DNA from 3 places in the Rhizobium laguerreae genome. Region 1 is predicted to be linked to each of the others. Evidence: riboswitches for the same ligand, from Rfam matches in the RefSeq annotation. Region 1 holds a riboswitch; each other region holds the start of a gene.
What was found. Region 1 has a riboswitch for thiamine pyrophosphate ahead of thiC (phosphomethylpyrimidine synthase ThiC). Riboswitches for the same ligand answer to the same signal wherever they lie in the genome.
Positions count from the first base shown of each region.

Region 1 (8,069 bases):
TTGAAGGAATCGGCCGAAGAACGGCGCGGCCTGAGCTCATAGTCTTGACGCCTTAAGGATGGTGGAACTCGAACGTCAAACAGGATGCAACCGCGCGTGGCAGCGCACAATGCTGGTGAATGCCTTCCGGGGCACTTGGCGGAGTTCGGTATCGCGACGCGACAGGGCATTGCCGGAGTCGGAATGCTTATGTGACACGGATCAAGCACCGGCACATAGCGCGAGAAGGTGTCGATCACCGTCAGAACCCGCAACTTCTTTCCGGTCGCCAACTGGTCGTGAACGAAGTCCATGGCCATGCCCCAACCCTCACGCTCTAAGAGCACATGCCCCCGACGGTAGCCGTAGCGCACTCTCGCAGATCTCGCGAATACGCCGTTCCAAGCCGGCCTGATCGGCACGGCGAGAGATGTAGTGTTAGCTTGAACGATCGAAGTTGAGCGTCCAATGACGGCCAAGGGCGTGCGTTATCGACATCATCCGGCCTCCACCCAATTCCTGCTCGCTTAGCGGCTCCGCTCCAATACGGCTATCTGCCTATGCAATCGCTGCCTTGGATCGAACCGGCTCAACGCTGCTTTTCCTTGATTTTCTCCGGAAGAAAGGAAGGCCACTATAATGAGGAATACGACGACCAGGTAACCTTAACTATCTCCGCTCTTGCTCCCACTTCGGCTTGCGACGGGGGTGGGAGCTGGCGGCGACACTTGCGGCGAAAGGCTCACCGGCTCGGAAGAAAGGACCTGGCTTGCCGCCAGTGCGGTTTCCAGCTCGCGTTCGTCGTGCGATGAGAGGCCAAGTTTCAGGGCTCGGATCGCGCCGAGGTCCGCTCTCGCAAGGTTCCTCCTGGCCGAGATGGACGAAGCCGCAACCTTCCTCGATCGCAAGCCGCCAGTGGTCGTTGACGATCAGCTCACATCGATTTAGCGCAGACTGCTACTGCGCGACTAATCTCGGTACATAATTCAGCCTCCGGACGATCCTTGATGCGCAACTGTACCAGCTTGATGCCGAGAGGGTACCAGTCGGGCAATCCACTCGGCGCTGTCGACGATCAGGCAAAACGGGTCGCGCTTCAAGTGAACACCGCCTTTCCGATCACCGGCGTGGAGGGTACGGCCATGTCGCGCGGCTCCATCAGTCCGGCGTTAAAGGCTTGATTGCCGGCGGCGATTGCCGCGGCAAAGGCGGCTGCCATCGCGGCGGGATCTGCCGCGCCGGCAACGGCGGTGTTGAGCAGAACCGCATCGAAACCGAGCTCCATGACCGCAGTTGCGTGCGACGGCCGACCGATACCGGCATCGACGATCAGCGACACGTCAGGGAAATGGGCCCGCATTGCTCTGAGCGCCGTGGGATTGAGCGGCCCGGCGGCACTGCCGATCGGTGCGCACCAAGGCATGAGCACCTTGCAGCCGGCGTCCAGCAGTCGTTCGGCCACAACCAGATCGTCCGTCGTGTACGGGAAGACTCCAAAACCTTCACCGACGAGAATGCGAGCCGCCTCGACGAGACCGAAGACATCCGGCTGTAACGTATCATGGTTGCCGATAACCTCGAGCTTGATCCAGTCGGTGGAGAACAGCTCGCGTGCCATCCTTGCCGTCAGCACCGCTTCCGCGACGCTGTGGCAACCTGCGGTGTTGGGTAGGATACGAACGCCGAGCGCGCGGACCATTTCGAAGAAGGTGCCCCCACTGCGGCCGCCAGACATTTCACGACGAAGCGAGACGGTGACGATTTCCGTCGCCGATTGCCTTACAGCCTCGGCGAGGACGGCAGGAGAGGGGTATCGCGCTGTGCCAAGCAGCAGACGGGAGGTAATTTCGGACCCATAAAGCGTCAGCATCAGTCAACCTCCCTGCATCGGCGACAGGATTTCGATTCTGTCATTGTCGTTGAGCGATCGATCGAACCGGTCTTCGCGATGGACAAGCTCACCGTTGACGGCTGTCGCCAGCCAATCACCCTCGTATTCCATCAAGACTAAAAGCTCCGACAGCGTCTCAGCCGCGACATCCAGAGCCTCGCCATTTACGATTAATTTCATGGGGCGTTCCTTCCCGTAGTGTGTTGGTTGAAGACAAGTTCAGCGGCCTCGGCGGCCATGGCTGGCGCGAGCAGAAAGCCGTGGCGGTAGAGGCCGTTGAGCGAGATCACCTTCCCCTGATGGCTTGCACGTGGAAGATTGTCCGGAAAGGCTGGGCGGATTCCGACACCCGTTTCGATTATGGTTGCATCGGCAAAGGCCGGATTTAGCGTGTATGCAGCGTTGAGCAGTTCCATCAGTGAACGGGCGACTATAGGCCCGTCGAATTCCGTCTCGATCATCGTCGCGCCGACCATGAACAGACCGTCTCCACGCGGGACGATGTAGACGGGGAAACGCGGATGGAGCAAGCGGACCGGCCGGGAGAGATCCACGTCAAAGCTTCTAAGGTAGAGCATTTCGCCGCGAACGCCGCGCAACTCCTTCGCCTCGCCGATCTGCGCTGCGCCCGTGCAATCGACGACACCGTCAAAGCTCTCCTCGTGCGGGCTCTCGCCCACGAAGGTGACCCCCTGAACCGTCAGCTTGGTGCGCAGCAGACACAACACTCGCCGAGGATCGAGATGGGCTTCGCGGCGAAAGAACAGCCCATGCCGGAATCGCCCGGAAAGAGAGGGTTCCAGCGACGCGATCGCCGGCTCTTCCAGCCATTCATAATCGGTCGTGCGGCAGGCAAAGCGTCTCAGTTCACCAAGATCGCGGGCCGACGCGACCACGAGCGTTCCGTTTCGTCGCACCTCTCCAGGCACCATTGCGTCCCATATGTCGGCGGCGGTGAGGCCGCGCATCAGCACGGCGCCATCAGCACTCTCCTGCTCGCACCAGGGCGCCAACATTCCGCCCGCGAGCCACGATGCAGCGCCGAGGAAACTGCCATATGGATCGAGCACGGTGACCTCGGCATCTCGAGCGCGCAGTTCATGCGCCACCGTCAGGCCGGCAACGCCGGCGCCTTTGACAAGCACACGCATCTCATTCGCCCAATTGCTGTTGGGTTTCTATCGGCATATAGATGCCGCCGCCCTCACGATAACGCGCAGCCATCGCATCCAGACCTTCCTTCTGTGCTTCGGCGCGGATATCGTGCGAGATGCGCATGGAGCAGAATTTTGGGCCGCACATGGAGCAGAAATGCGCCACCTTATGGGCTTCCTTCGGCAACGTCTCGTCGTGGAAGCTGCGGGCGGTTTCGGGGTCTAGCGAGAGGTTGAACTGATCCTCCCAGCGGAATTCGAAACGGGCACGCGAGAGCGCGTCATCGCGCAGCTGTGCTGCCGGATGCCCCTTGGCGAGATCAGCCGCGTGGGCCGCGATCTTGTAGGTGATAACGCCGGTCTTGACGTCAGTGCGATCGGGAAGGCCGAGATGCTCCTTCGGCGTGACGTAGCAGAGCATCGCGGTGCCGAACCAGCCGATCATGGCTGCGCCTATTCCAGAGGTGATGTGATCGTACCCCGGTGCGATATCCGTCGTCAGCGGCCCGAGCGTGTAGAAGGGTGCCTCGCCGCAGACCTCGAGCTGCTTGTCCATGTTCTCCTTGATCTTGTGCATCGGCACATGGCCGGGGCCTTCGATCATCACCTGGCAGTCTTTCGCCCAGGCGATCTTGGTCAGCTCTCCCAGTGTTTCCAGTTCGGCGAATTGCGCTGCATCGTTGGCATCGGCGATGGAGCCGGGACGCAGGCCGTCGCCGAGCGAGAAGGAGACGTCATAGGCGCGGCAGATGTCGCAGATCTCCTCGAAATGTTCGTATAGGAAGCTTTCGCGATGATGATGGAGACACCACTTCGCCATGATCGAACCGCCGCGCGAGACGATGCCGGTGACGCGGTTGACGGTGAGCGGGATGTAGTGAAGCCGCACGCCGGCGTGGATGGTGAAATAGTCGACGCCCTGTTCGGCCTGTTCGATCAGCGTGTCACGATAGACCTCCCAGGACAGGTCTTTGGCAATGCCCTCGACCCTCTCCAGCGCCTGATAGAGCGGCACGGTACCGATCGGCACCGGCGAATTGCGGATGATCCATTCGCGAATATTGTGGATATTGCGGCCGGTGGAAAGATCCATGACCGTGTCGGCGCCCCAGCGGGCCGCCCAGACCATTTTCTCGACCTCTTCCGTCATGGACGAGGTGACAGCAGAATTGCCAATATTGGCGTTGATCTTCACCAGGAAATTCCGGCCGATGATCATCGGCTCGGATTCCGGATGATTGATGTTGGCGGGGATGATCGCCCGACCCGCCGCCACTTCCTGCCGGACGAATTCCGCCGTCACATGGTCCGGAATATGGGCGCCGAAGCTTTCGCCGTCGCGGACCATGGCATCCGCCTGCGCCTTGCGACCAAGGTTTTCGCGGATGGCTATGAATTCCATCTCGGGCGTGATGATGCCTGATCGCGCATAGGCGAGCTGGGTGACCGCCTTGCCATCCCTGGCTCGTAGCGGCTGACGTTTAGTGGGAAATTCGGGCGTCAGCCTTTCGCCGCTGGCAAAGCCGTTGTCTTCGGGGCGGATATGGCGGCCCTGATAGGCTTCGACATCGCCGCGCGCGAGCACCCAGTCGCGGCGGAGCTGCGACAGGCCCTGCTCGATGCGGATATCAGCACCCTCGATCGTATAGGGACCGGAGGAATCATAGACGACAACAGGCGGCTCGCCCGATGTCGGATGAACGCTGATCTCGCGCATCGGCACACGGATGTCGGCGTGTATGTCTCCCGGGATGTAAATCTTCCGCGACGCCGGCAGCGGGCCTTTGGTGACTGTGGGGGTGATGGTCTTCGCGGCAATTTTCATGGTTTGAGGCTCCAAGTTTTCGATTGGAGACCCAGTCCTCAGCCGGAATGATGAAAAGACGCCGGCACGGATTCCGCGCGTGAATCCACTGCTTCGAGCGCTTGCACCGTCCCTACGCCAGTATGAACTGGATCAGGTTCAACGGGTCACTGCGCCACAATCGGCAAAGCCGTATTGTCCAGCAGTATCTCAGCCCCTTGCCGGGACCCCCCTGGTGAATGCAAAAAGGGTAGAGGCTTGCCGAGGGGACTGTCAAGCGACAATCTGCGATGGCTCGGGGTTAGGTTACACACAGGATATCGTGCGTGTCGCCGCTGTTAAACGATGGACAAGGGCAATCGTCCGGCCGGCACGCTTCCGCAAGACAAGCGCCCTTGTCGCATGCACGAGATACCGAAGCGCTATTGAGAAAGCAGGCGCGGAACTGGAAAGTCTAGTACTTTTTCCGTGTAGCTTTCGACCAGGGCGCTAAACGGCGTGCCGTCTGGAAGTTTCAATACGGCTCGATGTTCGAGCAGGAACGCCGGCAGGCCGGGGGAACTTGTTTCATGCGCTGTTAAGCCGTCCATGTCCCAGCCTTCGGATAGAGGGGACCAGAGCAACTTGGCAGACAGGTTTGTGCGAGTGAAATTGAGAGCCTGAACGGCTCTGCCAAACGCGATATCGCTGGTATTCAACGCCTGATTCATCTCTGCAGTTAATTTTGCAGGTACATACCAGTTGTCGGCTTCGGACAGGACGCGTTCGCCGCAGACCAGTCGGACGCGGCGATAGGCGATCAACTCACCGGGTCCGACGCTCAGAAGATCACGGATGTGCTCATCGGCCGGTTTGCCTTGCCCGTCCACACGCTGAGCTACGATCTTTGAACCTTCCGGTGCGAGCTTATGCGCGGCGCACCAGCGGTCAAGGGTAAACGTGGCACTGGCGTTACTCAGGAGATTTGCATTCAAGGTCTGGAGGATCGCAAGCGCTTCCACTCGAGATGCCGGCGTGTTCAGCCACTGAGATTCTATAGAAGGCTCTTGCGCAACTGCGATCTGGGTGCCCAGCAAGATGGCGGCCGCTGCAAGTGCGGCGATGCGAATGCATTTCGCAGGACATAATGACATGGAGAATGAAATCCTTTCTGCAGTATGATTGGGCAAACCTTGCGGGCCAAATATCCTTGATTTTTGCCGACGGGCGACCGTTGTCCGCGTACATGGTAGCGGCAGCAGGGTTTGAACTGCGGCTCGCGTGTACCGCACAATGGTCAGGTTCCTGAAGACTTTCTTACCATCTTTCGAGTTTGAAAACGTTGGCGACTGAGCCGGCGCTTCCATTCTGGAATTTGGAAACCCGAGAGACGTGGATTTCAAATGAGAAACGTGGCTGCCGGTCCGAATTCTCCCAATTCTATACTCGTAACTCTCACTCAAAGGTTCAACGCCTTTGTCTTCGCCCTCGCTTGTTGCGAGATGTTCATATAGCTGGATCGGATAAAATAGCTCGCAACCGAAAGCAAAATCCAGAAGCCATTGTTGGAAAAAAGTCGTCTTCGTCGACCCGGAGCCCTCCTGCCGGTCGATTGACAATTGCAGACCAGGCGGCGACGCGCCGTCGATGGTTGCCAACCGCAGATGCGAGTAGCCAGGGTGCTTGTCTGATTGCTTTTTGTGGTGCATGTCATCGTGCTCCTTGTGCGAGCCTCCCGACGATGATGTCGCCGGCAAGTTTTCAGCATTCATAGGAAACGATATTCCTGTGGTGCGCTATCGCAGCTCTTAGTTGGGACAGTTCATGAAAACCATCAGCAACGCAACAGATGAGCCGGATATATTTTATAGTATATATTTCCTCGCTCGCAAAAAATGCAAATTGCATTATAAAAATCTGTGAGATGTAGGATATATTATTGCTTATATACATACATATATTGATTTCAGGGCTTTAAGGGGCTGGATGGAATGCAGGTCTCCGAAGGCCACGGCAAACGTTCGCTGGTCGAAATGGCCATCGGACGATACAAGTCTATGGGCGCGCCAGGTCGCCCCTAACGGAGCACCCTTTATCGCCGTGCCGCAGGCGCATTTCGAATGCCGCGCATGATTTGATCCTTCAGTCGATACCAATTTGGGGAATATGCAGCAAGCGACATTCGACCGGTTCCTACACGAGACGAAGTCGAGAACACGTGCTGACACATGACGTACACGGTCATCAGTCGGCGCTCCCTATATAGTGGTCAGGGTTGCTGGTGATCCAACTGCCCGCGCACCTCGTTTCCGCGCTTCAGGAGATTGAGGATTGGACAGAGCTTTTCCACGGTCGCCCGCAGTCTGGCGACGTCCGCGGTACTTGCGGGAGATACTAGTGTGACCAGGTAGTTGATGTCCTGGGGATAGACGGGAACGTCTTGATATCCTTCTGCACCTGCACGCGGATCGATCGTGGCGGAGACTTCCGCATGCAGCGATTCCAGCGGCACGCCCTGATCGGAAGCATGGATCAGAAAAGTATGGGTCAGGCAGCTCGCAAGCGCACCGAGCAGCAGTTCTGTAGACGACGGACCCAGATTATAGCCTGCGAACTCGGGCGGGCTGTCGGAAATGACCTGGAAATCCCGAATTCGGATACGTCGCACGCCGCTGCGGCCTTCAGCGCTTGCACTGGCCTCAAATGTGACCGCACTCAGATCCCCCTTTCTGACGCGCGCCCGCCAATCGAGTAGTGCTTCGTGCTTCTGTCGGAGATACTCATTCAAAGTTGCCATGGCTTGCTAATATTCCTGTTGTGGAGACCGATGCCGAGATGGCCAAAGCGCCGCGTTGCGCGCGCCGTTCAACCACGAGCTCGCGAGAAATGGGATCAATGAAAACAATCTTTGCTAGGTAAGACAGTTGCTGGAGGTTCAGCCTCTTTGCGATTCCGCGTCCGACGGGGGCTGTGTCGCCGTCAATTGTCCGCTTCCCGATCAAGACGATATCAGGCCTCAATGTCCGGCACCTGTTTGATACAGACCACGATGTGCATAGTCGTTTAAGCTCCCAATCGGACTTGGACTGTAGGGCCCCGCTCACTCTGAGCACTTCTCATGCCAATCAGGTTGAGCCGGTAACCCTGCGACATTGCACATGTTTATTGTCGCTATACCGAGGGTGTTTTGTAAGGGTGCGGACATGTCGTGTCGCAATCTGCCTCGATCACTACCGCGATGGAGAGGGCGGCGGCATACGGT
Region 1 covers NZ_JAAXQT010000019.1:14,267-22,335, reverse strand. The annotation lists partial or broken gene HFO71_RS34535 (IS3 family transposase) at 198-378, opposite strand; partial or broken gene HFO71_RS36110 (thiamine phosphate synthase) at 750-1,079, opposite strand; gene HFO71_RS34530 (thiazole synthase) at 1,076-1,849, opposite strand; gene thiS (sulfur carrier protein ThiS) at 1,853-2,050, opposite strand; gene thiO (glycine oxidase ThiO) at 2,047-3,021, opposite strand; gene thiC (phosphomethylpyrimidine synthase ThiC) at 3,023-4,849, opposite strand; TPP riboswitch at 4,941-5,072, opposite strand; gene HFO71_RS34510 (hypothetical protein) at 5,251-5,961, opposite strand; gene HFO71_RS34500 (OsmC family protein) at 7,077-7,604, opposite strand.

Region 2 (8,069 bases), on a different contig from region 1:
TCTGGGAGGCCTTCACCAGTTCCGTATTCATCAGTGCGCCGTTGCTTCCAGAGATCAGCAGGTCGCAGGCTTCGTCGGGATGGTCGACGGAGTAGGCATAACCCTTTCGTGTCGCCTGGATGAAGGCGCGGGCGTGTTCCCGACTTGCGGAGAGATAGGCGTCGCTGGAGACGATGACCGTCGTCTGCTCGTCGGGAATGCCATAATCGGAATAGTGGAAGCGGCCGATTTTCCGGTTTTCCAGTTCGGCGGCGATGCCTTCCCAGGTGTAGATCTCCAGCGTGAAGTCGATCGAGCCATTGTCCAGCGCCTCGTAAGCGGAGGTGCCGAGGGTGACGGTCTTGACGTCGCCTTTGCCGCCATCATTGCGGATCATTGCGGAGATCAGCGCGCTCTCCCAGGTGCCGCCAAAGCCGCCATAGGTCTTGCCGTCGAGGTCTTTCGGGCTCTTGATGTCGTCACGTCCGCCCTTGAAGATCAGGCGTGCGGTTTCCGTCTGGACGACGCCGTAGACCATCTTCACGTCACCGCCGCCAGCGCGCTGCGTGAGGGTCTCGATCTCGCTGCTGATGCCGAAATCGGCAACGCCGTTGGACACCAGCGTTCCGGCGCTGGTATCGGCAAAGGGAAGAATTTCGACATCGAGGCCGGCATCGGCATAGAAGCCTTTCTCCTTAGCGACATAGATGCCGATATGGTTGGTGTTGGGCGTCCAGTCGAGCGCGATGCGGACCTTTGCGGGCGCCGATTGGGCGAAGGCGGTGCGGCCGGCGAGGCTTGCCGCGATGGCGGCGAAGATCGTCTGGCGACGGGTGAGAAGCAGCATGGTGACCTCCTCAGGTCTCTAGGGCATGATGCCGAAAAGTGTGAGCTGTTTTCGGACGACATCATGCTCTAACTCTTTAAATTAGAACAGGATTCAGATTTTAGGCCGACCGGCCTAAAATCATCCTGTTCTAGCGGATGAAGCAGGGTTTGCAGGATTTCGGTTTCGATCGCCTGGGCCGCCGGCGAGCCGAGATCGGCAATGCTTCTCGGACGGGGCAGAGGAACGCGGAATTCGCGGATGATACGCGCCGGACGAGCCGAGAGCACGTAGATACGGTCGGAGAGAAACACGGCCTCGCGAACATCATGGGTAATCAACAGCGCCGTCCAGCGGTGTTCGGTCCACATGCCCTGCAGCCATTCCTGGATCTGCGTGCGCGTGAGCGCGTCCAGCGCGCCGAAAGGCTCGTCGAGCAGCAGCATGTCCTGGGTCTGAACGACGGTGCGCAGCAGCGCGGCGCGCTGGCGCATGCCGCCTGACAGTTCGGAGGGATAGTGATGCTCGAAGCCTGCGAGGCCGAAGCGCTCGAACAGAGGCGCGACGGCGGCACGGGCCGAGCGGCGGCTCATGCCGCGCACCTCAAGGCCGAGTGCGGCATTGTCGATGATCCGGCGCCAGGGCATCAGCGCATCGCGTTGCGGCATGAAGGCGAAGGAATGCGGCGCCTGTTCCAGCGGCGCGCCCTTGAAGAGCATGGTGCCGGAATCGGGCCGAAGCGCCTGTGTCAGCAATCTCAGTACCGTCGATTTTCCGGAGCCGGACGGGCCGACGATCGAGACGAACTCGCCGTCTGCGACGGCGAGCGAAATATCGCCCAGCACCTTCATGCCGTCGAAGGACTTCGAGATGTTGGTGAGTTCAACCATTCCATCGCTCATCGGCGCTGCTCCCCGGATTGTTGCCAGGGCATGACGAGGCGCTGGATCATCAGCGTCAACCCGAAGAGGCAGAGCGTCAGCACGGCGCTGACGACGACGGCGGCGAGCACGAGATCGGGGCGGAAGTTGTTCTTGGCGTTGAGGATATAGATGCCGAGGCCGCGGGCGGCGCCGGCATATTCGGCAAAGATCGCGCCGACGACGGCATAGGTGATCGAGATCCGCAGGCCGGCGAAGAAATAGGGCAGCGAGGAGGGAAGCCGTGCCAGACGGAAAATGCGCCAGCGGCTCGCCTTCATCGAATTCAGCAATTCGGCGATGTCGCGGTCGGTCGATTCATAGCCCTGCAGCAAGGCGACGAGCAGCGGGAAGAAGGTGACGAGCGCCACCAGCAGGATCTTCGGCAACAGGCCGAAGCCGAACCAGAGGACGACGAGGGGGGCGATCGCCACCAGCGGCAGGGTCTGGCTGGCGATGAAGATCGGCAGCAATGCCCGGCGCATGAAGGGCACGAAATCCATGAGGATCGAGGCGGCGAAGGCGAAGGCAAGCGACAGGGCGAAACCACCGAGTGTCGCGCCGAGCGTCGGCCAGGTGTTTGATATCAGTGCCTCGCGGTTCAGCCAACCCTGGATGACGATGCGCGAAGGCGCCGGCAGGATGGACGGTTTGATGCCGGAGAGATCGACATAGAGTTCCCATGCCGCCAAGAAGATGCAGCCGGCGAGCAAGGCGGGTATGCCCCGGTAGAGAGCGGCGCGGAGCGCGGCAAGGCGCGATTCCGATGGTTTTGACGGTGTCATCAGCGTTCGATTTCAAGCTTTCGTCGGGCTGTTGGCCGACACCGTGATGTCGAGGGTCACATGCCCTTCGGGTTCGCCGAAGCGCGAGAAGGCCTCACGAATGGTGGCGAAGACGGCGCCAGCGTCGCCAGAGAGCCTGGTGCAGAAATTCTTGGCGCGGTCGAAGGTGCCGGAGCGCTTCAGAAAGTCGATGCAGCCATAGATCTCGTCCATATGGGTACCGGTTCCCATGACATTGAGCGAGAATTGCGCAGCGGTCGGCTGTCCAGTTTCGGCGGTGATTTCAACGGCGGCAAGTGCGGCTGTTATACGCTCGGCAAGCGGCTCCGCCTGGCCGAGGGAGGGGTTGACGCCGCAGATGGCGTCGTCGGGCTCGCCGGGGCAGCCGCGTGAAACGGCAGCGGACAGCACGCAATGCTCGCCGGTCTTTGTGGCGGCGACGAAAAGATCGTGCATGGCGGCGAAGAGAATGTCAGGCGGGCCGACCAGCAAAGTGGAGATGTCATCGGTCTCGATGCGCAGCCGGTCGCGATAGGGGTCGAGCGCCGTGACGGCATCGAGAATGATGCCGACGAAATTGTCGGACATCGGATAGAGTGACACTTGTGCGCCTGAGAACATCTGAACCTCGCTCCGCTGGCATTACCCAGATCAGCTTTGAAGGGTCCAGAGGCTTGCGCCTCACATCTCAGCCCCGGCAATACGGAGCTCCCCTGTTATTTGCGCGGAAACTACCACCGGGGTTTTCTCCCCGCAACAGCAAAATTGCGAACCCGTCCGTGCGGTCGGAATGAACCGGATGTGAGGGAAAACACCCGGGCGGAGGATCTGCCCGGGTGTTCCCAATGGTTCCGTACCTGCCGGGAACGGAACCGGAGCTTTCTGGCTTATGCGTACGTCTGAAAAGACGCGCGGCGCTCCATGTCGGCATAGGGACGATCGCTGCGGGCGGTGACGAGCGCTTGCGTCCACCATTCCAGCCTCGCCATCATCCGATCGAGCAAACGCATTGTATCGGCGGGATTATCGAGTTGTCCGTCTGGGTCGAAGCGGTTCCAAGGTGCGGCAAAGCTCACCGAATCGCGGATGGTGACGGCGTGCAGTTCGGCAAAGACCAGCCGCAGCTGTTCGACGGCGCGCAGGCCGCCGGATATGCCGCCATAGGAAACGAAGGCGACCGGCTTGCCCTGCCAGGGCTCGAAGAAGAAATCGATGATCGACTTCAACGAGGCAGTGAAGCTGTGATTGTATTCCGGCGTGACGATGATGAAGGCGTCGGCCATGCCAAGCCGTCCTGCGAGCCTGTCGACTTCGGGATGCGCCATGTCACGGTTGGCCGGCAGTGCGAAATCCAATGGGTCGATGATGTCGATATCAAATTGTGGGAAGCGGATGAGCTCCTGAGTCAGCCATTTGACCACCCGGTCGCAGATGCGGCCCTCTCTCGTGCTTCCGTAGATGACAGCCAGCCTGGTGGGTGTTTGCATGCGTCGCTCCTTATTGCGATTGGACTTTACGATTGCAGGAGCAAGGGTTATAAAACCTCAACTAATCTTGAGGTCAAGAGGCATGGATACAATTCCGGCAGCGCCGCTCGGCAAGCTCCTGACGGTCGGTGAAGTGGCGGAGCGCAGCGGCCTGGCTGTCTCGGCGCTGCATTTTTACGAGACCAAGGGGCTGATCTCAAGCATCCGCTCCCGCGGCAATCAGCGGCGCTATGGGCGCGATGTGCTTCGCCGGCTCGGCATCATCAAGGTGGCGCAGCGTGTCGGCATTCCGCTTTCGGAAATCCAGGCGGCGTTCGAGTCCCTGCCGCAGGGACGCACGCCGACAGTGGCCGACTGGCAGACGCTTTCGGCGCGCTGGAAGGATGATCTCGACGCGCGAATCAGGCGGCTTAGCCTGCTGCGCGACCGTCTGACCGGCTGCATCGGCTGCGGCTGCCTGTCGATCGAAAGCTGTCCGTTGCGCAATCCCTGCGACCGGCTCGGCAAGGAGGGGCCGGGCGCGCGGCTTCTGGAGACCGAAAACTAACCCCTGTTTTCGCCGGGAAAGATCGATGCGCGCCTTTCTTTCAGTCGGCGCGCTCATATGTTAAGGGCGAATGACACAACCGGCGGCACTGTCCGCGAGGAGGACGGCTTCGTGTTCCATCCCAGACTGTTCGAAAATCGCAATGTCGTGGTGACCGGCGCCGGCCGCGGCATCGGCCTTGAAGTGGCCCGGCAGTTCCTGGACTGCGGCGCGAAGGTGATCGTCCATACCGGGCGCAAGCCGGGACGCGACCTGCCGGATTTCCTGCTGACGGCTGAATCCGAAAGACGGGCGCTGCTGCTTAATGCCGATTTCTCTGCAGTCGGTGGGGCAGCGCAATTTGCCGAGGATACTCTCGCCTTTTTCGATAAGGTCGATGTGCTGGTCAACAACGCCGGCACCATGCTTGGTCGTTTTCCCGCTGCCACACTCACCGATGCAGAATATGAGGCGGTCGTGCGGCTCAACCAGACATCGGTGGTGGCGCTGACGCGGGCGCTGCTGCCGGCATTGAAGGCGGCTGGTGGTGCTGCCATCGTCAACACCGTTTCGATTTCGGCGCTGACCGGCGGCAGCCCCGGTTCCTCGATCTATTCGGCCTCGAAAGCCTTCGTTGCGACCTATTCCAAGGCGCTTGCCCGTGAGCTTGCACCGGACGGAATCCGCGTCAATTGCGTGTCGCCGGGAACGATCGAGACGGATTTCCATGAGCGCTATTCCTCTCGCGAAAAGCTGGAGCAGACGAGAAAATCCATCCCCCTGCAGCGGCTCGGCACGGCGGAGGACTGTGCTCCCGCCTATCTGTTCTTGGCGGCTCCCTCGCTCTCGGGCTACATCACCGGACAGGTGGTCGAGATTAATGGAGGTCAGCTTATCTGCTGATTTGTTTGGACGTTTTTTGACATATCATCCAGCAGGCAATGGTCTCGCAGCAACTGGCGCGGTTAAGGCTCGAAAGCCTGGTCCATACGCGCCGCCAGGGCAGGCTGGTCTATTACAGCATCGGCAATGTCAGCGTGCTTGCCTTTCTCGAATCGCTGTTCGATCTTTTTCCGGCTGCAGAAAACAGTTAGAGCATGATGCCGAAAAGTGTGCGCGGTTTTCGGACGACATCATGCTCTATTTCTTTGATTTAGATCAGGATTCAGATTTTAGGCCGATCGGGCCTAAAATCATCCTGATCTAGAGATCGCCCTTGCGGCGCGCGGCTGCTGCGTCAAAGATGAACTGACCCGGATGATGTCACGCCGGATCGGGAGACCGGATGATCGACAAGCTGGAATTCTTCATCGCCCTTGCCAATGAAAAGCATTTTGGCCGTGCCGCGGAGGAGTGCGGGATCTCGCAGCCGACGCTTTCGGCGGCCATCCGGCAGCTCGAGGATCAGCTCGGCGTCATGCTGGTGCAGCGCGGTTCGCGGTTCCAGGGGCTGACGCCGGAGGGGCAGCGGGTGCTCGAATGGGCCCGGCGCATCGTCGGCGATGCCCGCACCATGCGCGAGGAGATGCGCGCCGCGCGCCGCGGTCTTTCCGGCCACATCCGCCTCGCCGCCATTCCGACCGCCCTTGCCATGCTGTCGCGCATCACCACGCCCTTTCAGGAGCGGCATCCCGGCGTGACCTTCTCGATCGTCTCGCGGAATTCGCTGCAGGTGTTGAGCATGCTCGAAAACCTCGAAATCGATGCAGGCGTCACCTACCTCGAAAACGAGCCGCTCGGCCGCGTTACGACCGTTCCCCTCTATGCCGAGCGCTATAATCTGATCACGGCTGCCGGCAGCCCGCTATCCGATCGCGACAACGTGACCTGGCGGGAGATCGGCGACCTTCGGCTTTGTCTATTGACTGCCGACATGCAGAACCGCCGGATCATCAACCGCCACTTGACGGAAGCAGGCGCCACAGCGCATCCGACACTCGAATCCAACTCGATGATCGTGCTGTTCTCGCATGTCAGGACCGGACGCTGGGCGAGCATCATGCCGCGCAACGTCGCCAAATCCTTCGGATTTCCAGTGGAAATTCGCATGATTCCAATCGTTGAGCCGGAGGCGCATCATCTGGTCGGCCTTGTTGCGCCTTATCGCGAGCCCTTCACGCCGCTTGTCTCGGCCTTGCTGCATGAAGCGAGAGTGCTCGTACAAGATGAAGAACTTTGATAGAAAAAACCTATCAAGCAACGAGATAGCTTTATTGATCGCCGGCTGCTTCCCTGAGATGGTGGTTACGGAATAGCACTCGGCCGGGGGAGGCCCGCTATTTCGCAACGAGCAAGCCGCTGGGAGGGCTGCCTTATGACCATTCATATCGCCGAAGGCGATATTGCAGAGCGCACCCGAGCCATCGTCGCCGATCTTCGCTTTCTCGAAGGGCCGCTGCTTCCAATTCTGCACGAGGTTCAGCAGGAATTCGGCTATGTGCCGCAGGAAGCCATGCCTGTTATCGCGGAGGAATTGAACCTCTCCCGTGCCGAGGTGCATGGCGTGGTGACCTTCTATCATGATTATCGCGACCATCCCGCCGGACGGCATGTGCTGAAGCTCTGTCGCGCCGAAGCCTGTCAGTCGATGAGCGCCGATGCGCTGGCCGAACGCGTCAAGGCGCTGCTCGGCATCGATTTTCATCAAACGACGCTCGATGGCGGCGTGACGCTGGAGCCGGTCTATTGTCTGGGGCTCTGCGCCTGCGCGCCGGCGGCGATGCTCGACGGCGAGGTCTATGGCCGGGTGGACGATCAGACGGCGGCGGAACTCGTCGCGGAGGCACGCCGATGACGGTCAGGATATATGTTCCGCGCGATGCCGCAGCGCTGGCGCTCGGAGCCGAAAAGGTGGCAAAGGCGATTGCCCAGGAGATCGCCGCCCGCGGCTTCGATGCCGAGATCGTGCGCAACGGCTCGCGCGGAATGTTCTGGCTGGAGCCGTTGGTCGAGGTCGAGGTTGCCGGCAAGCGCATCGGCTACGGGTCGGTGAAGGCGAAGGATGTGCCTGGTTTGTTCGATGCCGGGATGATTGATGGAGGCGAGCATCGGCTCTGTCTCGGGGAGGTTGAAGACCTCCCGTTCCTCAAGGAACAGACCCGCCTGACCTTCGCCCGCTGCGGCGTCACCGATCCGCTTTCGCTTGGCGATTACGAGGCGCATGGCGGTCTTGCCGGCCTTCGTCGCGCCATCTCGATGACACCAGTCGATATCGTCAAGGAAATCACCGATTCCGGCCTGCGCGGACGCGGCGGCGCCGGCTTTCCCACCGGCATCAAGTGGAAGACCGTTCTCGATGCCGCCGGCGAACGCAAATATATCGTCTGCAATGCCGATGAGGGCGACAGCGGCACCTTTGCCGACCGGATGATCATGGAGGGCGATCCCTTCGTGTTGATCGAGGGCATGGCGATATCAGGGCTCGCGACCGGGGCGACCAAGGGTTTCGTCTATACGCGTTCGGAATATCCGCATGCGATCTCAGTCATGACCGAGGCCGTCGGCATTGCGCGCCAGGCCGGCATTCTCGGACCATCGGTGCTCGGC
Region 2 covers NZ_JAAXQT010000004.1:379,300-387,368, forward strand. The annotation lists gene HFO71_RS15820 (ABC transporter substrate-binding protein) at 1-826, opposite strand, end outside; gene HFO71_RS15825 (ABC transporter ATP-binding protein) at 895-1,707, opposite strand; gene HFO71_RS15830 (ABC transporter permease) at 1,704-2,510, opposite strand; gene HFO71_RS15835 (YkoF family thiamine/hydroxymethylpyrimidine-binding protein) at 2,523-3,131, opposite strand; TPP riboswitch at 3,122-3,235, opposite strand; gene HFO71_RS15840 (NADPH-dependent FMN reductase) at 3,398-3,997, opposite strand; gene soxR (redox-sensitive transcriptional activator SoxR) at 4,080-4,544, shown strand; gene HFO71_RS15850 (SDR family NAD(P)-dependent oxidoreductase) at 4,656-5,426, shown strand; partial or broken gene HFO71_RS15855 (ArsR/SmtB family transcription factor) at 5,453-5,617, shown strand; gene HFO71_RS15860 (LysR family transcriptional regulator) at 5,809-6,702, shown strand; gene HFO71_RS15865 (formate dehydrogenase subunit gamma) at 6,838-7,317, shown strand; gene HFO71_RS15870 (formate dehydrogenase beta subunit) at 7,314-8,069, shown strand, end outside.
Region 2: it holds a riboswitch for thiamine pyrophosphate, as region 1 does, so the genes downstream of both, HFO71_RS15835 (YkoF family thiamine/hydroxymethylpyrimidine-binding protein) here and thiC (phosphomethylpyrimidine synthase ThiC) in region 1, are expected to answer to the same signal.

Region 3 (8,069 bases), on a different contig from region 1:
CGGCGCCGGCTACGAAGTCACGACAGGCATCGGCCCTGATCTGATGACCGGGGCGCGCGAAAGCGTCATGCGCATGATCGATCTTCTCGGCGCCGAACACGGCATGAGCGCCATCGATGCCTATCTGCTCTGCTCGGTCTGCGGCGATCTGCGGATCAGCGAGATCGTCGACCAGCCGAACTGGGTGGTTTCCTTCTACTTCCCGAGGATCGTGTTCGCGTGACCGAGGCCATGCCCGCCGCAGCACCGGTGCTCAGCCTTCGCAAGCTGAGCGTCGATGCCCGCACACCCGAAGGTCGCAAGCCGGTGCTCCAGGATGTCAGCTTCGAGCTTGCAAGCGGCGAAACGCTCTGCATCGCCGGCGAATCCGGTTCCGGCAAGTCGGTCACCTCGCTGTCGATCATGGGGCTCTTGCCCAAGGCCTCGCTGCGGGTCGCCTCCGGCAGCGTGCTGCTTGGCGAACGCGACCTGCTCACGCTTTCCGACCGGGCGATGCGCAGCGTGCGCGGCGGCGATATCGCCATGGTGTTCCAGGAGCCGATGACCTCGCTCAACCCGGTCATGTCGGTCAGCAACCAGCTGACTGAGGCAATCCGCGCGCACCAGGGCAGCGACAATGCCGAGGCGGTGGCGCTGAAGATGCTCGATGCCGTGCAGATCACCGAGCCGGCCCGGCGGCTGAAGCAATATCCGCACGAGCTTTCCGGCGGCATGCGCCAGCGGGTGATGATCGCCATGGCGCTCTCCTGCCGGCCGAAGGTGCTGATCGCCGACGAGCCGACGACGGCACTCGACGTCACCGTGCAGGCACAGATCCTCAGGCTGATGCGCGAGTTGAAGCGCGAATTCGGCACCTCGATCATCCTGATCACCCACGACATGGGCGTCGTCGCCGAAATGGCCGATCGCGTCGTCATCATGCAGAATGGCAGGATCGTCGAGCAAGGAACGGCGCTCGCCGTCTTCCAGCGGCCGAAGGAGGCCTATACGCAGCAATTGCTCGCCGCCGTCCCGCGGCTCGGCGCGCTTGCCGGCACCGACCGTCCGCCGCGCATCACCCAGCGCGCCGTCGAGACGCTGCATCCGGACCGCACGCCGGTCCTGAACGTGCGCGACCTCACCGTCACCTATGGCAATGCCGCAAGCCGGTTTTTCAAGGGCAAGCCGCCGGTCGCAGCCGTCGATCGCGTTTCCTTCGATATCCTGCCGGGTGAAACGCTCGGCCTCGTCGGCGAAAGCGGCTCCGGCAAATCAACCACCGGCAAGGCCGTGCTCGGTCTCATTCCCTTCAAGGGCAATGTCCTGATCGACGGCCGCAATATCGCCGGGCTCAGCCAGCGTGAGATGCAGCCCGTGCGTCGGTCGGCGCAGATGATCTTCCAGGATCCCTATGCCTCGCTCGACCCGCGCATGGCCGTCGGCAAGGCGATCGGCGAACCGATGGTCATCCACGGCATCGGCAACCACAGCGAACGGCAGGACCGCGTCGCCGAACTGCTGCGCCGGGTCGGCCTGACGCCTGATGCGGCGACGCGCTATCCGCACGAGTTTTCAGGCGGCCAGCGCCAGCGCATCTGCATCGCCCGGGCGCTGGCGCTGGAGCCAAAGCTGATCGTCGCCGACGAGAGCGTCGCAGCGCTTGACGTCTCGGTCCGCGCCCGGGTGCTCGACCTGCTGCTCGAACTGCAGGAAACGATGGGGCTCGCCTATCTGTTCATCTCCCACGACATGGCGGTGGTCGAGCGCATGTCGCACAACGTCGCCGTCATGCGCGCCGGCCGCATAATCGAAACCGGCACACGGCGAGAGATATTCGAGAACCCGAGGGAAGCCTACACCCGCGCACTGATCGCCGCGGTTCCGATCCCCGATCCGGAGGTCTATCGCGGCAGGGAAGTGCATGCGTGAAAGGCCAAGCATGGCTAAATGTTACAAACGAGGATGTCGCACGACTGCTGGAATGGCTCGACTTTTCCAAATCGTCGAGTTGCGCCGCGTCGATCACGGAACTCTCTTTTTCGGGATGACATCAGCCCCGTTCTCTGCGAAAAAGAGCGCGATGAGAGACAGGGGCGCCCGTCGACAGACGGGCTGAGAAGCACCCTTCGAACCTGAACCGGATAATGCCGGCGGAGGGAGTCGCTCGGGGCATCGCCATACGGGCCGCCCCGTGCCTGCCCCCGCCTGAAAGGGGCCACATGCAGACCAGAACCACACCAGGAGCGATGCTAAAGGCGATGCGCGAGAAGCCGCCGCTCGTTCAGTGCATCACCAATTACGTCGCCATGAATATCGCCGCAAATGTCCTGCTTGCATCGGGCGCCTCGCCCGCCATGGTGCATGCCGCGGATGAAGCCGGCGAATTCGCCGGGATCGCCGGCGCGCTGACAATCAATATCGGCACCCTGTCGACGCAATGGATTGACGGCATGCAGGCGGCGGCGAAGGTGGCGACATCAGCCGGCAAACCTTGGGTGCTCGATCCAGTCGCGCATTATGCCACGGCCTTCCGCCGCAATGCGGTTGCCGAATTGCTCGCCCTGCGACCGACTATCATCCGCGGCAACGCTTCCGAGATCATCGCGCTTGCCGGCGGAGAGAGCCGCGGCCAGGGGGTCGACAGCCGCGACCCGGTCGAGCAAGCGGAAGGTTCGGCGCGATGGCTGGCGGAACGGCAGCAGGCGGTGGTCGCCGTTACCGGCGTCGTGGATTTCGTCACCGATGGCGAGCGAGCCGTGCGCATCGAAGGCGGATCGGTCTTGATGCCTCAGGTCACAGCACTGGGCTGCTCGCTCACCTGCCTTGTCGGCGCCTTTGCCGCGACAGCGCCTGAGGATATCTTCGGTGCGACGGTCGCTGCACTTTCAACCTTCGCCATCGCCGGTGAGGAGGCCGCCCGTGGAGCGGCCGGCCCCGGCTCCTTCTCCTGGCGTTTCCTCGATGCGCTGGCCGCGCTCGACTCCGAAACGCTTGACGCCAGGGCAAGGATATCAGCCGCATGAAGGCCTTCGACCTTTCGCTCTATCTCGTCCTCGACCCCGATCTCTGCGCCGGGATCGGCATGGTCGAAACTGCGCGCCTTGCCGTTGCCGGCGGCGCGACCATCGTGCAGTTGCGCAACAAACACGCAGGCACCATCAGGATGATCGAGACCGGCCGCGCCTTGAAACAGGCGCTGGATGGGACCGGCGCCCTGCTCATCGTCAACGATGACGTGGAGGCGGCAATCGCCATCGGCGCCGACGGCCTGCATATCGGCCAGGAGGACATGGATGCGCGCAAAGCGCGGGCGATGATCGGTCCCGAGATGATCCTCGGCCTATCGGTCGAGAACGAGGCGCTTGCCGGTGCCGTCGATCCTCATCTCGCCGATTACACCGGCGTCGGGCCGGTGTTTGCGACACCGACCAAGGCCGATCACAAGCAGCCGATCGGCTTTGACGGACTTGCAAGGCTGGTAAAGGCCTCGCCGGTGCCATCGGTCGCGATCGGCGGACTCAAGGCCGATCATGTCGCCCAGGTGTTCGCCGCAGGCGCCAAGGGACTTGCCGTCGTTTCGGCCATCTGCGGCACGCCCGACCCCGAAGCGGCCACGCGCCGCATCGCTGCAGAAATTCGAAAGGCCCGCGCATGATCCGCAACGTTCTCTCCATCGCCGGCTCCGATCCCTCCGGCGGCGCCGGCATCCAGGCCGATCTCAAGGCCTTTTCCGCCCGCGGCGTCTACGGCATGGCGGTGCTGACCGCACTGACGGCGCAGAACACGCAAGGCGTCAGCGGCGTGTACCTGGTGCCACCGCAATTCGTCGCCGACCAGATCAAAGCCGTCTTTGCGGATGTGCGCGTTGATGCCGTCAAGATCGGCATGATCGCCAATGCCGGCATCGCCGACGCCGTTGCCGGTGCGCTGACTGACCACCGCGATATTCCGATCGTCATCGACCCTGTCATGATCGCCAAGGGTGGAGCCGCCTTGCTCGCGCCTGAAGCGGTCGACGTGTTGACCCGCCGGCTGCTGCCGCTTGCCACGCTTCTGACCCCGAACCTGCCGGAAGCTGCCGCCCTGCTGCACCAGCCGGTGGCGACAAACCGAGCTGACATGGCGGCGCAGGCCGAGCGCCTGCTGGCGCTTGGGCCGGCCGCGGTGCTGGTCAAGGGCGGACATCTCGACAGCGACGAGAGCCCTGACGTGCTTGCCACGGCCGCCGGCCTGCACTGGTTCGAAGCCTCGCGCGTGCCGACCAAGAATACCCACGGCACCGGCTGCACGCTCTCCAGCGCGCTGGCGGCCGAGCTCGCCAAGGGCGCCTCAGCGCGGGAGGCCGTCGCCATCGCCAAGGATTACCTCGCCGGCGCGGTCGCGGCTGCCGGACACCTTACCGTCGGCTCCGGCCACGGCCCAGTGCAGCATTTTCATGCGCTCTGGAAAGACGGCGAATAGACGCTCGCTCAACCAACATATCGCCAATCGAAACGGCCCGGCCCTTCCTGGGCCGTTTTTGCGTTCGGCACCTACCTGGCGTTGAAACCCTGGGGACAGCGGCGGCATGCCTTTGGCCGTTTGAAAAACCTAGTTGACAAGCCCGGCCGGATAGCCAAGTCTATGACACTAAAAGGGGATATGTTCTGCAATAACGGAATAACTGGAGGATTGACAGGTGCCAGACCTGCTTGTGAGCCTATATTCCACAGAGCTCGCCGACCTGAAAAGCAAAGCCGACGATGTCGGCATCTCCATCCGTCCGGCCCTCCCACCGGAACTGCATCTTATCGTCAGCTGGGTTCGCGAACGGTTCAGCGAGAACTGGGCCAGCGAAGTCGCGGTCGCCTTTTCCCGCCAGCCCGTTGCCTGCCTGATCGCCGTTGAAGCAGGCAAGCTGCTCGGCTTTGCCTGCTACGACACGACGGCGCGCGGCTTCTTCGGCCCGACCGGCGTCGATCCCGATGCGCGCGGCAAAGGGATCGGGCTCGCCCTCTTTTCCGCCTGCCTTCAGACCATGAAGGCGCTCGGTCACGCCTATGCCTTCATCGGCGATGCCGGGCCGGTCGATTTCTACGCCAGGACCGCAGGCGCAATCGTCATCCCCGCCCCCGATAAGGGCATCTACGAAGGCATGCTGAGAAGTATGCCGAAATGACCATCTGATCCCGGAGCACCAGAATTGTTCTCGACCCCGCTCGCCCTTTTCGTCGGCCTTCCGAATCCCACTATCTCGGATGATGAATTCGCCCTCTTTCGCGACACCAATCCGCTCGGCCTCTTCGTCGGCCGGCGCAATCAGCGCGAGCCGGAGCAGACGAGGCGGCTGATCGAGCGCTTCCGCGAAGCCGTCGGCCGCGACGACGCGCCTGTCTTCACCGACCAGGAAGGCGGCCGCGTCCAGCATCTCGATGCCGGCCCCTGGCCGCTCTTCCGCAGTTTCGGCCAGTTCGCCGAACTTGCGCGCCGCGATTTCGATCTCGGCAAAAAAGCATTGCGCCTTTCCTCCCAGGCCATGGGCGCGATGATGACGGAACTTGGCCTTTCCAGCGGATGCTCGCCCGTTCTCGATCTCGTCTTCGAGACGACGAGCGCGGTCATCGGCGCCCGCTCCTTTGGCCCTGATCCCGATTTCATCGCTGCCCTCGGCCGCGAGGTGGTCGATGGCCTGCTCGAGACCGGCAACATGCCTGTTATCAAGCACATACCCGGCCATGGCCGTGCGACGCTCGACTCCCACAAGGAGCGTCCGGTGGTCAATGCCAGCCGCGAGACGCTTACCGCCACCGATTTCAAGCCCTTCGTGGCGCTGAAGGATACGCCTTGGGCGATGGTCGCCCATGTCGTCTATTCGGCCTATGACGCGGAGCTGCCGGCGTCCGTCTCGCCTGTTATGCACGACGTGATCCGCAACGACATGGGTTATGACGGCGTGCTGATTTCCGACTGCATCTTCATGCAGTCGCTCTCCGGCACCCTTCCGGAGCGCGTCAAACAGGTGCTCGACGCAGGCTTCGACATCGCGCTCCACAGCCATGGCGACATCCCGGAAAGCGAAGCAGCCGCCAAGGCCGCCCGTCCGCTGACCGAAGCCGCCCTCAAGCGCATCACCGCCGGCAAGGCCCGCCTCGGCAATCTCAAGATCGATGTCCGCGCCGCCCATACTGAAGTCGAAGACATGTTTGCAAGCGCGCTGGTCTCCTGACCGGCACCTCATCTCTCACCGCATAAGAAAAGGGGAATAAAAACTTGAAAAAATATCTTCTTGCCGCCGCGCTAACGCTGCTTTCCGGATCCGCCATGGCGCAAACGGTGCTGACGGCGAATATCGAACCGGCGACGACCTGGGTTCGCAACTTCAACCCGTTCAACCAGACCTCGGCGCGCCAGTCGACGCTCGATTTCATCTACGAGCCGCTGGTCGTCTTCAACCGCTTCGACAGCAACAAGCCGGTCTATCGCCTGGCCGAAAGCTTCAAGCTCTCCGATGATCTGAAGAGCATCGAATTCAAGCTGCGCTCAGACCTGAAATGGTCTGACGGCAAGCCGCTGACGGCAGCCGACGTCAAGTTCACCTACGATTACCTGAAGAAATTCCCGGCGCTCGACTTCGTCAGCATCTGGACCTTCGTCACCGATATCAAGGCCGTCGACGGCCAGACGGTGCGCTTCACGCTCGCCAATCCGAGCTCGCTTGCGGCCGAACAGATCTCGCAGCTACCGATCGTTCCGGAACATGTCTGGAAGGACGTCGCCGATCCCGTGACTTTCGCCAACGAGACCCCTGTTGGTAGCGGCCCGCTGACAGAAGTGCCGCGCTTCACCGGCCAGACCTATGACCAGTGCCGCAACCCGCACTATTGGGACAACGCTCATCTGAAGGTCGATTGCATGCGCTTCCCGCAGCTTGCCGACAACAACCAGATCCTGACGGCAACGGCCGACGGCACGCTCGACTGGGGCGTCTCCTTCATTCCCGATATCGACAATGTCTATGTTTCCAAGGATCCGGCGCACTTCCATTACTGGTATTCGCCAAGCAGCATGGTCGCCTTTCTGTTCAACTTGGAAACGGCAAACGAGAACAACAAGAAGGCCTTCAACGACCTGAAATTCCGCCGTGCTGTCTCGATGGCGCTCGACCGCAAGACGATGATCGACGTCGCCGGCTACGGCTATCCGACGCTGAACGAAGACCCCGGCCTGATGGGCGAGCTTTACAAGAGCTGGGCGGACCCGTCCGTCAAAGCCGACTTCGGGAAGTTTGCAACCTATGATGCCGATGCAGCCAAGGCCCTGCTCGACGAGGCAGGCTACAAGGACAAGGACGGCGACGGCTTCCGCGACAATCCCGACGGCAGTAAGATCTCCTTCTCCATCATTGTCCCGAATTCCTGGACGGACTGGGTCGACACAGTCAACATCGCCGTGGAAGGCATCCAGGCTGTCGGCCTCGACGCCAAGATCGAAACGCCGGAGGAAGCCGTCTGGACCGGCAACCTCATCAACGGCACCTTCGATGCGGCGATCAACAGCTTGCCGGCATCGGCTTCGCCCTATTACCCCTATAAGCGCGCCTTCAGCGCCTCGGACAAGGGCAAGACCCGCTTCACCGCGCAGCGCTGGTTCAATCCGGAGGTCGAAAAACTCGTCACCGAGTTCACTCATACCGCCGATCTTGCCAAGCAGAAGGACGCGATGAACAAGGCGCAACGCATCGTCGCTGAAAACATGCCGATGATTCCCGTCTTCAACAATCCGAACTGGTATCAGTACAACACCAAGCGCTTCAGCGGCTGGTCGACCAAGGAAAACCCCTTCGTCAATCCGTCGATCTCCCGGACCAACCCGGCACGCCTGCTGAACCTGCTGGCCCTCGAGCCGGTCAAGTAAGCATCGCAATCCTCCGGAGCGGCGTAAAGCGCCGCTCCGTCACGACGGAGTCCCCATGGCTTTTCTGCTTCGCCGCCTCGTCTTCTACATGGCAGCTTTCATCGCGGCAGCGACGATCAATTTCTTCCTGCCGCGTCTGATGCCGGGCGATCCGGTGCAGATCATGTTCTCAAGCGCCGGCACCGAATTGCCGCCGG
Region 3 covers NZ_JAAXQT010000014.1:91,863-99,931, reverse strand. The annotation lists gene HFO71_RS32455 (acetamidase/formamidase family protein) at 1-223, shown strand, start outside; gene HFO71_RS32450 (ABC transporter ATP-binding protein) at 220-1,908, shown strand; TPP riboswitch at 2,059-2,155, shown strand; gene thiM (hydroxyethylthiazole kinase) at 2,199-3,002, shown strand; gene thiE (thiamine phosphate synthase) at 2,999-3,634, shown strand; gene thiD (bifunctional hydroxymethylpyrimidine kinase/phosphomethylpyrimidine kinase) at 3,631-4,440, shown strand; gene HFO71_RS32430 (GNAT family N-acetyltransferase) at 4,658-5,137, shown strand; gene HFO71_RS32425 (glycoside hydrolase family 3 protein) at 5,162-6,184, shown strand; gene HFO71_RS32420 (ABC transporter substrate-binding protein) at 6,280-7,872, shown strand; gene HFO71_RS32415 (ABC transporter permease) at 7,928-8,069, shown strand, end outside.
Region 3: it holds a riboswitch for thiamine pyrophosphate, as region 1 does, so the genes downstream of both, thiM (hydroxyethylthiazole kinase) here and thiC (phosphomethylpyrimidine synthase ThiC) in region 1, are expected to answer to the same signal.